One region of the Massilia jejuensis genome, then DNA from elsewhere that is predicted to be linked to it. Evidence: predicted binding sites of a transcription regulator. Region 1 holds the regulator's gene; each other region holds the start of a gene.
The links. Region 1 encodes HrcA, which represses chaperone genes, less so after heat shock. Its sites were predicted from a motif close to TTAGCACTCNNNNNNNNNGAGTGCTAA; they were not measured.
Positions count from the first base shown of each region.

Region 1 (5,268 bases):
AGCGCCAGGATCGATTTCTTCAACATGCTCTCCAGAGATAGAGTTAAGGCGTCGTGCAGGTGACGTCGACGGTCTTGCCATCGGCGGTCATCGTGCCGGAAGCGTTTGCGGCGGTACAGGTCTGGCCGGCAGGCGAGCTCAGCACGGCCAGGCCGTAGACCGCGCCTTCGGGGATGGGCGCCATCTCGACGCTGGTGGCGGCGGGATCGACCACCTTGCGGTCCGAGCCGTTGACCAGTTCCAGGCCGGCGCCGTGGCTGCCGATGATCCGGGCCGTGAGTCTATAGGTCTTCAGGGTGCAGACGACGCGCACGCTCGTCACGTTGAACACCGCCTTGCCGCTGCCGGTGCCTTCGACCACTTTGCAGCCGGTGGACGGATCGGCCGGATTCGAGGGCTGCGTGTTGTCGGGCGCGGCAACGACCTTGACGTTGTAGCTGGCATCGGTCTCGACCAGTTGCGGGAAGGTGAAACTGCTCTGGTTCGCCGCGATTTCGAGCCGCGGGCCGTCGTTGTTCGTCAGGACCAGGCCAGCCTTGGTATTGCCGCTCACGGTGCCGCTGATATAGACATCGCCGTCGCCGCCGCCACAGGCAGACAGGCCCAGCGCGCACGCCAGCGCAATGCCGGCACGCAGGGGGAAACGCATCATAATTTCTCCAAAAAAGGGAAGGGACCAGGCGCGCAAACCCGAGGCGCCCGGCCGCATGGTAGAAGTTTGCCCATCATTTTAGAGCATTTGACACCCCCCGGGCTCATTGCGCTGTGTATCACCCTGTCGGCGGGGCGTTCGCGCCGGCGCGCGTTTGCATTTCGCCGCTGGCCTCGCTATGCTGGACTCATCTCTACGACCGCGACCGATGAAGCCCTTTAACCGCCGCCCCTGGCCCAAAGCCATCCTGTTCGACCTCGACGACACCCTGTGGCCGATCGCGCCCGTCATCGTGCAGGCCGAACAGACGCTGTTCGCGTGGCTGGCCAGCAACGCACCGCGCGTGGCCGAACGGTTCACCATCGACAGCTTGCGCCAGGCGCGTCTCGAACTGCTGGCGCGCCGCCCCGAATTCCAGCTCGACCTGGGCGCGCTGCGCCGCGCCGGCCTGGTCGCCGCCTTCGAGCAAGCCGGCGAAGACGCGGACAAGGTCGAACTGGCGATGACGGAGTTTTTTGCCGCGCGCAATGCCGTGATTCCCTATGACGATGTGCTGCCGGGCTTGCTGCGCCTGAAAGGGCGGGTGCTGGTCGGCTCGGTTACGAACGGCAATGCCGACTTGCAGACGATCGGCCTGGCCCACCATTTCCATGCATCGGTGGCCGCGCCCAGCTTCGGGCGCGCCAAGCCGGACGCGGCGATCTTCCATGCCGCCTGCGCGGCGCTCGGCGTGGCGCCGGCGGACACGTTGCACGTCGGCGACGACCTGCTGCTCGACGTACACGGCGCCCAGCGCGCCGGCCTGCGCGCGGCCTGGATGAACCGCAGCGCCAGCCGGCGCCATCTCGACGAAGGCGTGCAGCCGGACGCGATTGTGGCGAACATGGATCAACTGCTCGACTGGCTGAAGCGCGAACACGCTTGAGAGCGACGCTCTGCGCCCACACGGTCGGTGCGAGGGTGCATAATAGACACGCAACCATTCCGCGCGCCATCATTGTCCATGCAACTTGAACCCCGAGCCCAAACCCTGCTGAAAGCCCTTGTCGAGCGCTACATTGCCGACGGACAGCCGGTCGGGTCGCGTGCGCTCTCCAAGATTTCCGGACTCGACCTGTCCCCGGCCACGATCCGCAACATCATGGCCGATCTCGAGGAGATGGGCTACGTGGCCAGTCCCCATACCTCGGCCGGCCGGGTGCCGACGCCGCGCGGCTACCGCCTGTTCGTCGACACCTTGCTGACGGTGCAGCACCTCGACGGCCAGCACGGCGTGGACGCCGGGCGCATGCACTTGCCGGCCCAGCAGCCGCAAAAACTGATCGCCAACGCCGCGCAAATGCTGTCTTCGCTCACCCAGTTCGCCGGCGTCGTGCAAAGCCCGCGCCGCGAATCGGTGTTCCAGCAAATCGAATTCCTGCGCCTGTCCGAAAAGCGCATCCTGCTCGTCATCGTCGACCCGCGCGGCGACGTGCAGAACCGCCTGCTGCTCACCGAGGTCGACTACACGCCCGCGCAGCTGGTGCAATCGGCCAATTACCTGAACCAGAATTTCGCCGGCCTGACCTTCGAGGAAGTGCGGCGGCGCCTGACCGGCGAACTGCGCCAGTTGCAGGAAGATATCGGCGGCCTGATGCACACCGCGGTCGAGGCGGGCAGCGAGGCCATGGCCGAAGGCAAGGAAGAGATGGTCATTTCAGGCGAACGCAACTTGCTGTCGGTATCGGACCTGTCGTCGAACATGAGCTCGCTGCGCCAGATGTTCGAGATGTTCGAGCAAAAGACCGGCCTGATGCAGTTGCTCGACATGTCGAGCAAGGCCGGCGGCGTGCAGATTTTTATCGGCGGCGAATCGAAGCTGGTGCCGATGGACGAGATGAGCGTGGTGACCGCCCCGTACGAGGTCAACGGCAAGATCGTCGGCACCCTCGGCGTCATCGGTCCGACGCGCATGGCCTACGAGCGTGTGATTCCGATTGTCGACATCACGGCCAAGCTGCTGTCGAATGCGTTGAGCAATTCGTAGGAGAGGCGCCCCGCGCCCGCGCTGCGCCGGCAGCGCCCGGCACGATCGATCCAGCAAAGAACGGCGCCATCGGCGCCGTTCTTCATGGCACGGCGCAGCCGGTCAATTGCCGCCGCGGCGATGCGGGCAGGCCGGCTTGATGCAGTGGCCGTAAATCGCCAGCGCGTGATCGGCGATCTTGAAACCGCGTTCGGCGGCGATGCTGTTCTGGCGCGATTCGATCGCTTCGTCGAAGAATTCCTCCACGTGGCCGCAGTCGAGGCAGACCAGGTGGTCGTGGTGCGAGCCGGCGTTCAGTTCATAGATCGCCTTGCCGGTTTCAAAGTGATTGCGGTTCAACAGGCCGGCCTGCTCGAACTGGGTCAGCACGCGGTAGACGGTGGCCAGGCCGACGTCCATGTTCTCGGCCAGCAGGATTTTATAGACGTCTTCCGCCGTCAGGTGCCGCACTTCGCTGTTCTGGAAAATTTCAAGGATCTTCAGGCGCGGCAAGGTGGCCTTCAGGCCGCTCGCCTTCAGGTCGGTGGGGCTGTTACTCATGTTTGTTACTCGCAGATGGGCGGAGTGCTTTATGATATAGCGTTTTGGAAGCTCCCGCTTAAACGTTTTCGAGGTTACTTATGCGCGTCTTTGATGCCGTTGTTCATCGTTTTTATGCCCGGGCTGCGCTCGTCGCGGGCCTTGCATGCACGCTGGCACTGTCCGGCTGCGCGTCGTGGCGCAACCAGACCAAGCCGGCTGCACCGGTGAACACTTCCGCCGCCGCCATCGAAGCCGATGCCGGGCGCTCGGCCTCGCTGGCCAATGCCGGCGCGCAGACGACCCAGGGCACGAAGCTGCAGAAATTCCTGTGGATTTTCTCGCCTTACCGTCCGGACATCCAGCAGGGCAACTTCGTCTCGCAAGAAATGTTGAACCAGCTGAAAGTCGGCCAGACCCGCGAACAGGTGCGCTTCCTGCTCGGCACGCCGCTGCTGATGGACATGTTCCACGCCGACCGCTGGGACTATCCGTTTTATCTGGCGCGCGGCAATGGCGAGCTGACCACCAGCCGCGTGACCGTCTTCTTCAAGGATGACGTGGTCGAGCGCTTCGAAGGCGGCAACCTGCCGACCGAGCGCGAATACATCGACCGCCTTGCCGGTCCCGTGAAGAACGCCGGCAAGGAGGCGAAAAAAGCCGCTGCCGCCACCAGCGCCCGCCCGGTCGAGCCGTCGACCGCCGCGACGCCCGCCACTTCCACGAACACTCCCTAAAACAGCCATGACGCAACTGAAAATCGCGGTTGCCGGCGCCAGTGGGCGCATGGGCCGCATGCTGATCGAGGCGATCGCCGCCGCTCCCGACGCCGTGCTCGCCGGCGCGCTCGACGTCGCCGGTTCCCCCTTCGTCGGCCAGGACGCCGGCGCCTTTTCCGGCCAGCTGACCGGCGTGACGATCGAGTCCGACCTCGCGCGCGCGCTTGGCGACGCCGACTGCCTGATCGATTTCACGCGCCCGGAAGGCACGCTCGCACACCTGGCCTTCTGCGCGGCGAACAATGTCAAGATCGTGATCGGCACCACCGGCTTCGACGACGCCGGCAAGGCGGCGATCGCCGCCGCCGCGGAAAGCATCGCGGTCGTGTTCGCGCCGAACATGAGCGTGGGCGTCAACGTCACCTTGAAGCTGCTTGAAATGGCCGCGAAAAGCTTCAACGAGGGCTATGACATCGAAATCATCGAAGCGCACCACCGGCACAAGGTCGATGCGCCCTCCGGTACCGCCCTCAAGATGGGCGAAGTCATCGCCGGCGCACTGGGGCGCGACTTGAAGCAATGCGCGGTCTACGGGCGCGAAGGCGTCACCGGCGAACGCGATCCATCGACGATCGGCTTTGCCACCGTGCGCGGCGGCGACATCGTCGGCGACCACACGGTCCTGTTTGCAGGCACGGGCGAACGCATCGAGATCACCCACAAATCGAGCAGCCGCGTGACCTACGCCCACGGCGCCCTGCGCGGCGCGCGCTTCATCGCCGACAAGGCGAGCGGCCTGTACGACATGCAGGACGTCCTGTCCCTGAAAGGGTAATCGCATGGCAGTGGCAGAATTGAACGGCGCGGCAATCGTCGACGAAGCGAGCTTCCTGGCCGAAAGCCGCAACGCTTTCGGTTTCCACACGGCCACGGGCGACACGATCGACACCTGGGTCGATTGCCTGAGCTACCTGCGCGACGAAGAGAACATGACCAAGTTCCGGCTGCAGCCGGACGAAGTGCTGGAAATCGTCATCAGCGACAGCGCCGCCCTGCGCAATCGCCTGCCGGACCTGATCGACGAGATCGTGTTCTGCGTGGGCGGCATCAACGAGCGCTACGAGGATTACGGCGAGAAACCGGCACTGGAACTCGTGCTGCGCTAACGACGTCGAGAAGCTGGTGTCCGCCGAGAAGCTGGTGAAGCTGGTGTCAGGTCTGACATTCGGACACGACCTGAGCCATTAAGCCCGGCTGCCATGACTGCAGAGGACCTTCTGGTGAAGCTGGTGTCAGGTCTGACATTCGGACACGACCTGAGCCATTAAGCCCAGCTGCCATGACTGCAGAGG
Region 1 covers NZ_JBHSMS010000044.1:27,076-32,343, reverse strand. Annotated here, with positions in the region: gene ACFPOU_RS14860 (hypothetical protein) at 1-26, opposite strand, end outside; gene ACFPOU_RS14855 (hypothetical protein) at 44-652, opposite strand; gene ACFPOU_RS14850 (HAD family hydrolase) at 861-1,577, shown strand; gene hrcA (heat-inducible transcriptional repressor HrcA) at 1,656-2,678, shown strand; gene fur (ferric iron uptake transcriptional regulator) at 2,781-3,218, opposite strand; gene ACFPOU_RS14835 (outer membrane protein assembly factor BamE) at 3,299-3,934, shown strand; gene dapB (4-hydroxy-tetrahydrodipicolinate reductase) at 3,942-4,751, shown strand; gene ACFPOU_RS14825 (barstar family protein) at 4,756-5,082, shown strand.

Region 2 (5,268 bases), on a different contig from region 1:
TCTTGTTGACCAGCATTTGCGTGGCCGAGAAGGCGACGAAGGCGCCGAAGAACCAGGCCAGGGTCGACGCATCCATCTGCTTGCCGATCCACGGCCCGATCATCGAGCCGGCCACGATGCCCGGCGCCAGCAATTGCACGACGCGCCAGAGCACCGCGCCATGCCGGTGGTGCGCGCGCACCGAGGACAGCGAGGTAAACATGATGGTGGCAAGCGACGTGGCGATCGCCATGTGCACCACCAGCGTCTCGGGTACGCCGCGCGCGGTAAGCACCATGGTAATGAAGGGGACCAGGATCATGCCGCCGCCGATGCCGAGCAGGCCGGCCGCGAAGCCGCCGAAGGCGCCCATTGCCAGCAGCATCAGGATCAGCAGCGGGTCCATGCGGCCCCCATGTCCGGGTGGGCATGCGGCGCGCGGCCGGCGCCGCCGCGGGCCTGGCAGGCCTGGCATGCGGGAAAATACAGGAACGGGTGAGCCATCGGTACGCCTTGCTTATCAAACGGATGAGACAGGCATACTAGACCATGGACCGCCGAATGTCGAAGCCGCGTTCCATGGCGGGCGCCGCGCCGGGCGCTCAATCGCCGCGGCGGATGCGCTCGAGGATCGTCTTCCACTGCCCCGCCGTCACCGGAGAAATGGAAAGGCGGCTGCCTTTCTGCAGCAAGACCATGTCTTCCAATGCGGCGATGGTGCGCATTTCGGCCAGCGGCAAATAGCGTCCCTTTTCCTTTGCACGGACGTCGACCGAAATCCAGCGCGGTTGCGCGCGCGTGGCTTTCGGATCGAAGTATTTGCCGGCGCTGTCGAATTGGGTGGCGTCGGGATAAGCGCCGCTGGCCACTTCCGCGATCCCGGCGACGCCGGGAACGGCGCAACTGGAGTGATAAAACAGGATGCCGTCGCCGATTTGCATGGCATCGCGCATGAAATTGCGCGCCTGGTAATTACGCACGCCGAACCAGGCGACAGTCTGGCCGGAAGCGGCGAGAACGTCGTCGAAACTGACTTCATCGGGTTCGGATTTCATCAACCAATACCGCATGTACCGCATCTCCTTGAAATGGGCGATCAAAGAAAAGACGTAAAAAAACGGCTGCGTGCATATGCCCGCAACCGCTTTCTGGAATTAAGCCCCGCCTGTGCCGTTTTTTGCCGGCATCCCGAACCTGATGGCTCAAGGTGGTCACAGTCAGTTCAATTTCGGGTTCGTCGAACTAGCGACGCTCACGCCCATCAAACACTATCCCGCAACCTATGCATGTAAATGGTTCAAGGAATATATGGCAATCTCGAACACCGCAGGGTGCTACGCAGTTTACTCCCTTGAACTTGCATGTCAAACGAATTTGCCCCTCAGGATAAATTTTCTTGCGGCGCCAGGGCCTTGTCCAGGACGCTGTGCATCACCTCGAGTTTTTGCTTGACTTCGAGCATGGACATGTCCGACAGCGGCCCTTGCGGCGACTTCACCGAGAGGAATTCGGCAGCCACGCTGAGCGCGGCCATGACGGCGATGCGGTCGTTGCCCTTGACCTTGCCGGAGTCGCGCAGCACGGTCATCTTGCCATCGAGGTAGCGCACCGCGTCGCGCAGCGTGGCCTGCTCGCCTTCCTTGCAGGCCAGGCGGTAAGGCTGGCCCATGATCGTTACGTCCAGATAAATCATCGGGCAGCCTCGGGTTCGATGGGTTCGGCGTCGGCGTCGGCCTCGGCATCATGGTCTGCGTCGGCTTCGGGCGCGGGCAACTGCTCGATGACGGCTTCGACCTTGTGCTGGACCTCGACAATACGCTCGACGAGCGCCATGTTCACTTCATTGAGCACCAGGTTCGTCTGGCGCAGTTGCGCATTCTCGGCGCGCAGCGACACGACCAGCTCGGCGAGCCGCTCGATTTTGTCGGATAGGTCTTGGAATTCGGAAATCATTCGTAACTATAGGTCTGATAAGGTTTGACAGTCAACAAGATAGCGCGCCGGATACCGGGCCCGCCTATCGTCCAGCCTGGCCGGCGCTGCCCGAAACGGGGATGGTAACGCGCATGGCCTCCGGGTGCCCACGCCTGTGGCGCTGCCCTTGCCGGCGGTCGTGCGGCATGCCCCTGCTTCCGGTTCAACAGGCCCGTCAGCCGGCTGCGTGCCTGGCTGGAGAAGCCCTTGCAAGCGGTCGGACCGTCTCGGCGCTTGACCGAAAACAAGGTCACGCAATTTATTTTGCAACATGGCCGCTTGAAATACCCCGATGTCGTCCCTATAATTAGCACTCGTTAGTTGAGAGTGCTAACAACCCTTTCAAGCCGCCATGCGCAAGCACGGCGGCAAGCGTAGCAAACAACAGCTAGTCCACACCACTGAATAAGGAGTTCTGCATGAACCTTCGCCCACTGCACGATCGCGTCATCGTGAAGCGTCTCGACCAGGAAACCAAAACCGCCTCCGGCCTGATTATCCCTGATGCAGCCGCTGAAAAGCCGGACCAGGGCGAGATCCTGGCTGTCGGCAACGGCAAGGTCCAGGACAACGGCCAGCTGCGCGCCCTGGAAGTCCAGGTCGGTGACCGCGTCCTGTTCGGCAAGTATTCGGGCCAGACCGTCAAGGTCGACGGCCAGGAATTGCTGGTGATGCGCGAAGAAGACATCATGGCCGTGCTGGTCAAGTAATCCTCCCCATAGCGTGTGAAAAAAAGGCCAGGGCAAGGCGCAGCGTCGAACACAGTCCGCCAGTACGGCGGGACGATGCAACGCCGCCATGGAAGAATTTTCCACATGCGCTAGAACATTTCGAATAAATCGGAGAAATAAACATGGCAGCTAAAGAAGTAATTTTCGGCGACGCAGCGCGCGCCAAGATGGTTGAAGGCGTCAACATCCTCGCCAACGCGGTGAAAGTCACCCTGGGTCCGAAGGGCCGCAACGTCGTGCTCGACCGCGCCTTCGGTTCGCCTACCGTCACCAAGGACGGCGTGTCGGTCGCGAAAGAGATCGAACTCAAGGACAAGCTCATGAACATGGGCGCGCAGATGGTCAAGGAAGTGGCCTCGAAGACCAGCGACAACGCCGGCGACGGCACCACCACCGCGACCGTGCTGGCTCAGGCCATCGTGCGTGAAGGCATGAAGTTCGTTGCCGCCGGCATGAACCCGATGGACCTCAAGCGCGGCATCGACAAGGCAGTCGCCGCCACCGTCGACGAACTGGCGAAGATCGCCCGTCCATGCACCACCACCAAGGAAATCGCCCAGGTCGGCGCCATTTCGGCCAACTCGGACTACTCGATCGGCGAACGCATCGCCGAGGCGATGGAAAAAGTCGGCAAGGAAGGCGTCATCACCGTCGAAGACGGCAAGTCGCTCAATGACGAACTCGACATCGTCGAAGGCATGCAGTTCGACCGCGGCTACCTGTCGCCGTACTTCATCAACAATCCGGACAAGCAAGTCGCGATTCACGACAGCCCGTTCGTGCTGCTGTGCGACAAGAAGATCTCGAACATCCGCGATCTGCTGCCGGTACTGGAACAAGTCGCGAAAGCCGGCCGTCCGCTGGTGATCATCGCCGAAGACATCGAAGGCGAAGCGCTGGCGACCCTGGTCGTCAACAACATCCGCGGCATCCTCAAGACCGTCGCCGTCAAGGCGCCAGGCTTCGGCGACCGCCGCAAGGCCATGCTGGAAGACATCGCCGTCCTGACCGGCGGCCAGGTCATCGCTGAAGAAGTCGGCCTGACCCTGGAAAAAGTCACGCTGGCCGAACTCGGCCAGGCCAAGCGCATCGAAGTCGGCAAGGAAAACACCATCATCATCGACGGTGCCGGCGCTGCCGAAAACATCGAAGCGCGCGTCAAGATGGTGCGCGTCCAGATCGAGGAAGCGACCTCGGACTACGACCGCGAAAAGCTGCAAGAGCGCGTGGCCAAGCTGGCCGGCGGCGTTGCCGTGATCAAGGTCGGCGCCGCCACCGAAGTCGAGATGAAGGAAAAGAAGGCACGCGTCGAAGACGCGCTGCACGCCACCCGCGCCGCGGTTGAAGAAGGCATCGTGCCAGGCGGCGGCGTCGCCCTGCTGCGCGCCCGCGCTTCGATCGACATCAAGGGTGACAATCCCGACCAGGAAGCCGGCATCAAGATCGTCCTGCGCGCAATGGAAGAGCCGCTGCGCATGATCGTCCAGAACGCCGGCGAAGAGCCGTCGGTCGTCGTCGCGGCGGTCCTGGCCGGCAGCGGCAACTACGGCTACAACGCCGCCAACGGCACCTACGGCGACATGGTCGAAATGGGCGTGCTGGACCCGGCCAAGGTCACCCGCTCGGCCCTGCAGAACGCAGCGTCGATCGCCGGCCTGATGCTGACCACCGACTGCATGGTCTCGGAACTGGCGGAAGACAAGCCAGCCGGCGGCATGGGTGGCATGGGCGGCATGGGCGGCATGGGCGGCATGGACGGCATGATGTAATTGCCGCAGCGCCGGTTCGCCGGCGCTGTACTGCACACGAAAAAGCCTGCAAGGTTTGCGCCTTGCGGGCTTTTTTACATCGCACGCATCGGCTAGTATGGGCCCAGGTTTCTGGCTCCACCTTCCTACGAGGTTTGATCATGATGTCACGCGGCGCCTCCCCGACCCTGTTCCTGCTGGCGGCCCTGCTGGCCGGCTGCAAGGACCGGCAGCCTCCCGCCGCGCCGCCGCGGCCGGCCGAGCCGATCGTGCAGCCCAAGGTCGATCCGGCGGTCACGCGCGCGCAGGCGATGGCCGCGCTGCTGGCGCTGCCGGAAGTGAAGAGCTGGTCGCAAGAGATCGAGAAGCGCTCGCGCGGCAAGGCGCGCGGCGCCATCGTCGAAGACGATCCGGCGCCGCGCGTGATCAACGGCCGTTAATACTGGCAGCTCAGTTTCGTCGAGAACCGCGCCGACAAGATCCAGCGGCGCGAGAGTTTTCTCGTGGCGCGCAGCGGGGACCAGATCCTGGTCGAAGACACGGCGAACGATACCGTGCTGTCGCTCGACGACTGGCGGCGCACGATCCGGCGCGTGCACTTGAAGGCGGCCGATTGAAACGCCGGGGGCGGCTTGTTTTCAACTGTCCACATGCGAGATCAGCAGCCTGCGCTGTTCGACCTCGGATTGCGTCCCCGCGCGCCCATTGTGCGCCTCGACCGACAGCCCCACCACCATGACGTCGATGAGCAGCAGCTGCAAGATCCGTGAAATCATCGACAGGAACACGGTGCTGTCCTCGGCATGGTCGACCGCCAGGCACACGCTGGCCTTGCG
Region 2 covers NZ_JBHSMS010000035.1:11,312-16,579, reverse strand. Annotated here, with positions in the region: gene ACFPOU_RS10510 (sulfite exporter TauE/SafE family protein) at 1-385, opposite strand, end outside; gene ACFPOU_RS10505 (EVE domain-containing protein) at 582-1,049, opposite strand; RNA gene ssrS (6S RNA) at 1,134-1,315, opposite strand; gene ACFPOU_RS10495 (cell division protein ZapA) at 1,361-1,672, opposite strand; gene ACFPOU_RS10490 (hypothetical protein) at 1,669-1,932, opposite strand; gene groES (co-chaperone GroES) at 2,373-2,663, shown strand; gene groL (chaperonin GroEL) at 2,807-4,453, shown strand; gene ACFPOU_RS10475 (hypothetical protein) at 4,594-4,872, shown strand; gene ACFPOU_RS10470 (glucokinase) at 5,071-5,268, opposite strand, start outside.
Region 2: groES (co-chaperone GroES) is a predicted target of HrcA. The motif match lies at 2,261-2,287, and genes of this name have one in related genera.

Region 3 (5,268 bases), on a different contig from region 1:
AGATGAAGCTCGCGCTCGACGGACCCTTCAAGCGCGGCGAAGTCAACAAGGCTCGCCTGCTGATCAAGCATCCGATGTACACCGGCTTGCAGCGCGACCTGAACACGCACGGTTACCGGCCGGCGTTTTTTATCGACAAGGTCGAGGTCACCTACAATGGCATGCCGGTACTCACCGCCGATACGGCGATCGGCATCAGCGAAGATCCGTACATCGGCTTCGGCTTCGTCGCCGACCAGCCCGGCGCCCTGCAAGTGCTCATCCGCGACAACGCCGGCGCCACCTTCCGCCAGTCGCTCGCCGTCGGAGGCTAGGTGCGGCGCCTGCTGCTGGCCTGGCTGCTCGTGGCCGCTGCGCAGGCCGGCGCGGCGCCGTTGCGCGTCGAGCAAGTCGCGCCCGGCGTGTACGTGCACAGCGGGCAGCACAAGGATTTCGAGGACGGCTATGACGGCGATATCGCCAACATCGGCTTCGTGGTCGGCAGCGAGGCGGTCGCGGTCATCGATACGGGCGGCTCGTATGCCGTCGGCCTGGCCTTGAAGCAAGCGCTGCGCGCCATTACCCGCCTGCCGATCCGCTATGTCATCAATACGCACGGACATCCCGATCACGTCTTCGGCAACGCGGCCTTCATCGAGGCCGATGCCACCACGCCCGGCGCCCAGCCGCGCTTCATCGGTCACGCCATGCTGGCGCAGGCCCTGGCCGCGCGTGGCGACGCCTACCTGCGCAATCTGAAACAGCAACTGGGCGGCGCGGCCGACAGGAGCACGCTGATCGGCCCCGGCGAGACCGTGCGCGATCGCCTGGTCCTCGACCTCGGCCGGCGCAAGCTGGAACTGACAGCCTGGCCCAGCGCGCATACCAACAACGATGTGAGCGTGTTCGACGCCGCCAGCGGCACGCTGTGGACGGGCGACCTGCTGTTCATCGAGCGCACGCCCGCCATCGATGGCGATGTCGCGGGTTGGCTCGCCGCCATGGAGGCACTGGAAAAAGTACCGGCCATCGTCACCGTCCCCGGGCACGGCCCCGCGACCCGCGACAAGCGCGCGGCGCTGGACCGGCAGCGCCGCTACCTGGAGACCTTGCTGCGCGACGTACGTACCAGCATCCGGCACGGTACCGACATGACCGACACGATGACAGAGGCGGCCGCGTCCGAACGAACGCGCTGGCAACTGTTCGACGTCGTCAACCGCCGCAACGTCAACTTGCTGTACCCGGCCCTGGAATGGGAGTGAGGATGCGCAGGCGCGCTGTCCTCGAACTGGCACTGGCCGCGTCGGCCTGGTCGGCCATGGCCGCGGCGTTCGGCAAAGGACGCCATGCGCGCCAGGCGTCGCTCGGGCGCGTGGTCGTCGTCGGCGCCGGCTTCGGCGGCGCGACCGCGGCCAAGTACCTGCGCGTCCTGAGCGGCGGGCGCATCGAGGTCATCCTGGTCGACGAGAACCCCCATTTCATTTCCTGCCCCGTCAGCAACCGCGTGCTAGGTGCCCAGCGTACCCTTGCGCAACTGACCTTTGGCTACGACGCGTTGCGGCTGCAGCATGGCGTCCAATACATGCGCGCCCGCGTGACGGCGATCGACGCCGACAAGGCGCACATCGTGATGGCGGGTAACAAGCTGTCGTACGACCGGCTCGTCGTCGCCCCCGGTATCGATTTCATCCACGACGCCTTGCCCATGCCGGCCGACGCCTGGCGACAGATTCCCCATGCCTGGAAAGCGGGGCCGCAAACGCGCACCCTGCAGCGCCAGCTCATGGCCATGCCCGATGGCGGCGTCTTCACGATCGTGGTGCCGGCACAGCCTTACCGCTGTCCGCCCGCGCCCTACGAGCGCGCCTGCCAGGTCGCGTGGTATCTGAAAACGCACAAGCCCCGCTCCAAGGTCGTGGTGCTCGACGCCAATCCCGTCATCACCTCGAAACGCGCCTTGTTCGAACGGGCCTGGCGAGACTTGTATCCAGGCATGATCGACTACCTGCCCGGCAGCGAATTGCAGGGGGTGGACGTGGCGACGAAGACCGTCAGGACCGCCTTCGACACGGTCAGGTCGAACGTGCTCAACATCATTCCGCCCCAGCGCGCAGGCAAGATTGCACAAGCGTGCGGCCTGGCCGATGGCGAGGGGGGCTGGTGCGAGGTCGATTTCGTCTCGTACGCCTCGAAGGTCTTGCCAAGTGTCCATGTCATTGGCGATGCGATCGAATCGGGCTTGCCCAAGTCGGCGCACATGGCCAACGCCCAGGCGAAGATCTGCGCACGCGCCATCGTCGACTCGATGCTGGGACAAGCGCCCGACCCGGCGCCGGCCTTTGCCAACACCTGCTACAGCTTTATCGACGACAGGCAGGCGATGCATATCTCGACACTGTACCGCTACGACGCGGCAACGAAGAGCATGCTGGCCGGCGGCGCCAGCGTCCTGTCGGAGCAGCCGTCGGCACGGGAGGGCGACGACGCCGATGCCTGGGCACGGCGGATCTGGGCCGATACGTTGAACTAGCTACTGGGGCAGCGCCCGCACATCGGCCCGGCGCGCGCTGCGCATGCCCGAAAAAAAAAGCAGCCCGCGCGGGGCTGCCGTGTCCTGCATGCCGCCTGGCGCGTGTTACACGAACGCCGCCAGCGCACCTTTCATCTTCTTCAGGGCCGCCGATTCGATCTGGCGAATCCGCTCGGCCGACACGCCGAACTCTTCGGCCAGCGTGTGCAGCGTCGCACCCGAGCCATCGTCGTTCGCCAGCCAGCGCGCTTCGACGATGCGGCGCGAACGCGGGTCGAGCTTGCCCAGCGCCGTCTCTAGGCCTTCGGACTGCAGGCGCGTGACCTGCTCGGCCTCGAGCACGCGGGTCGGCTCCTGCTGGTCCGACGACAGGTAGGCGATCGGCGAAAACTTGTCGTCTTCGTCGTCGGTCGGCGCTTCCAGGGCGATGTCGCGCCCCGAGAGGCGGGTTTCCATCTCGATCACTTCCTCGCGCTTGACGTCGAGCATCTTCGCCAGGTCGTCGACCTGGGTCGGGGTCATCGCGTCCAGGCCGACCTTATTGCTGCGCAGGTTGAAGAACAGCTTGCGCTGGGCCTTGGTCGTGGCGACCTTCACCAGGCGCCAGTTCTTCAGGATGTATTCGTGCATCTCGGCCTTGATCCAGTGCATCGCGTACGACACCAGGCGCACACCCTGGTTCGGGTCGAAACGCTTCACGGCTTTCATCAGGCCGATATTGCCTTCCTGGATCAGGTCGGCGTGCGGCAGGCCGTAGCCGAGGTAGCCGCGCGCAATCGACACGACCAGGCGCAGGTGCGACAGCACGAGTTTTTGCGCGGCATCGAGATCGTTCGCTTCCCGCAGCCGCTTTGCCAGCGAAACCTCTTCCTCGTGGGTCAGCATTGGCAGGCGGTTGACGGCGGAAATATACGCGTCGATGTTACCGAGATTGCCAGTGAAACCGAGGTTCAGGGCACGACTGCTGGCCGGGACCAATGCGGATTGTGCGGACATCATAATTTTCCTCGTAAAATAATCTTTACTGCATCGTCATCGGAGCCGGGACATCCCGGCGGCTGACCGCACGCACAACGTCAACTGCGTGCCGGATGCATCTCAGACCTTGTTTACCTTCGCTTGAGCACCTATATTAGCACTCCCCATGGGAGAGTGCCAGCGACCCCACGGAAAGCTCGGGCCGTTTAAGTTTCATTAAAGTATTTCTTTAAGGAATCGAAAAAACATCTGCTTTACTGTAAAGGTGACCTTTGCATAACTATTGATATGCATCAAATGTGCCGGGCTGCGCTAACGGTCTGGAAGCAGGTTACGGGCCGTAGCGGCCTGCTTTCTGTTAGTTGGCGCACCTAGCATGGCCTTCGGCGCCTGCATGCGCGATTGTCTGGCGCGGCGGCGGCATGCATGCCTACAAGGCAGAATGTGAACAGGTGCCGCGGCCCGCATCATGGGCCCGTTTGAACGTGCCGAACGGGAAAAAAGAAACGGGTGATCGGCCTCGGCCATATCACCCGTTTTTCCCTGGCAAGCGCGGTCAGCGCATGCGCGCCAGGTGCCGCTGCACCGACAGCAAGGCCCCGAGCAAGCCGAGGCCTGCACTGATGGCGAGCAGGCCGCCCAGCTCCAGCGCGCCGAGCGGCGCGAGCTGGAATTCGGAGGCATACAGCCGCGCGAACTCGGCAATGGCCCCGTTCAGCGGCTGCAAGGCCAGCGTCACCGCGCCCAGGGCCACCGCGCCCGCGCACAGGCCGAGCAGGGCGCCCGTATAGTAGAACGGGCGGTGGATGAAGTTATCGGTCGCGCCCAGCAGCTTGGAGACGGCGATTTCCTCGCGCTGGGTCAGCACCTGCAGGCGGATCGTGTTGAACACGACCGCGATCACGACCACCCCCAGCGTGATGGCCAGCAGCAGCAGGGCCAGGCGCAGGATGCCGAGCAGGGCCGCCAGGCGTTTCACCCAGGCCGAGTCGACTTGCACGGTATCGACCTGCGCCAGCGCACCCATCTGCTCGACCAGGGCGTCGATGCGCGCCGCATCGGGCGTGTCGTTGACGCCCTCGAGCGTCATCACATAACTGTCGGGCAGGGGATTGTCGCCCAGCGTGTCGAGGGCCGCGGACAGGCCGCTGCGCTCCTTGAGGTCGTCGAGCGCCTGTTCGCGCGGCACGAAGACGATGCGGGCATTGCTGCCCTGCAGTATCTGGCGCAACTGCGGTTCGAGCGACTGCGCTTGTTCCCGCGTGGCGCCCGGTTTCACGAACAGGCTCACCTCGGGATCGACCGAGAGCTGCTCCGACATCGGCCGCACGTTGTCGAGCAGGGTGATGCCGGCGAACGGCAGCGCCAGCGCGACCGCCACCACCAGCACGTTGAACAGGAAACTGCCCGGCGACTTGCGCAGGTGGCTCAGCGCCGCGCCGAGGGCGAAGCGGTGCTCGCGCAGCCACGGGCTCATGCCGCACCCCCGGTAGGCGCGTGCGGCACGAGCGCGCCATGCTCGAGCCGGATCACGCGCGCCGCGCCGTCGAGCACTTGCTCGTCGTGGGTCGAGATCAGGCAAGTCACGCCGACCGAGTGGAAAGCGCGCAAGGCATCGAGCACCTTGTCGGCCGCCACCCGGTCGAGATTGGCGGTCGGCTCGTCGGCCAGGATGATCCGCGGGCGGTTGACGATGGCGCGCGCGATCGCCACGCGCTGCTGCTCGCCGCCGGACAATTCCAGCGGATGCGCCTTGGCCCGGTCGAGCAGGCCGACCT
Region 3 covers NZ_JBHSMS010000062.1:4,491-9,758, forward strand. Annotated here, with positions in the region: gene ACFPOU_RS18765 (quinoprotein dehydrogenase-associated SoxYZ-like carrier) at 1-314, shown strand, start outside; gene ACFPOU_RS18770 (quinoprotein relay system zinc metallohydrolase 2) at 315-1,244, shown strand; gene ACFPOU_RS18775 (NAD(P)/FAD-dependent oxidoreductase) at 1,247-2,512, shown strand; gene rpoH (RNA polymerase sigma factor RpoH) at 2,618-3,511, opposite strand; gene ftsX (permease-like cell division protein FtsX) at 4,047-4,967, opposite strand; gene ACFPOU_RS18790 (cell division ATP-binding protein FtsE) at 4,964-5,268, opposite strand, start outside.
Region 3: rpoH (RNA polymerase sigma factor RpoH) is a predicted target of HrcA. The motif match lies at 3,645-3,671, and genes of this name have one in related genera.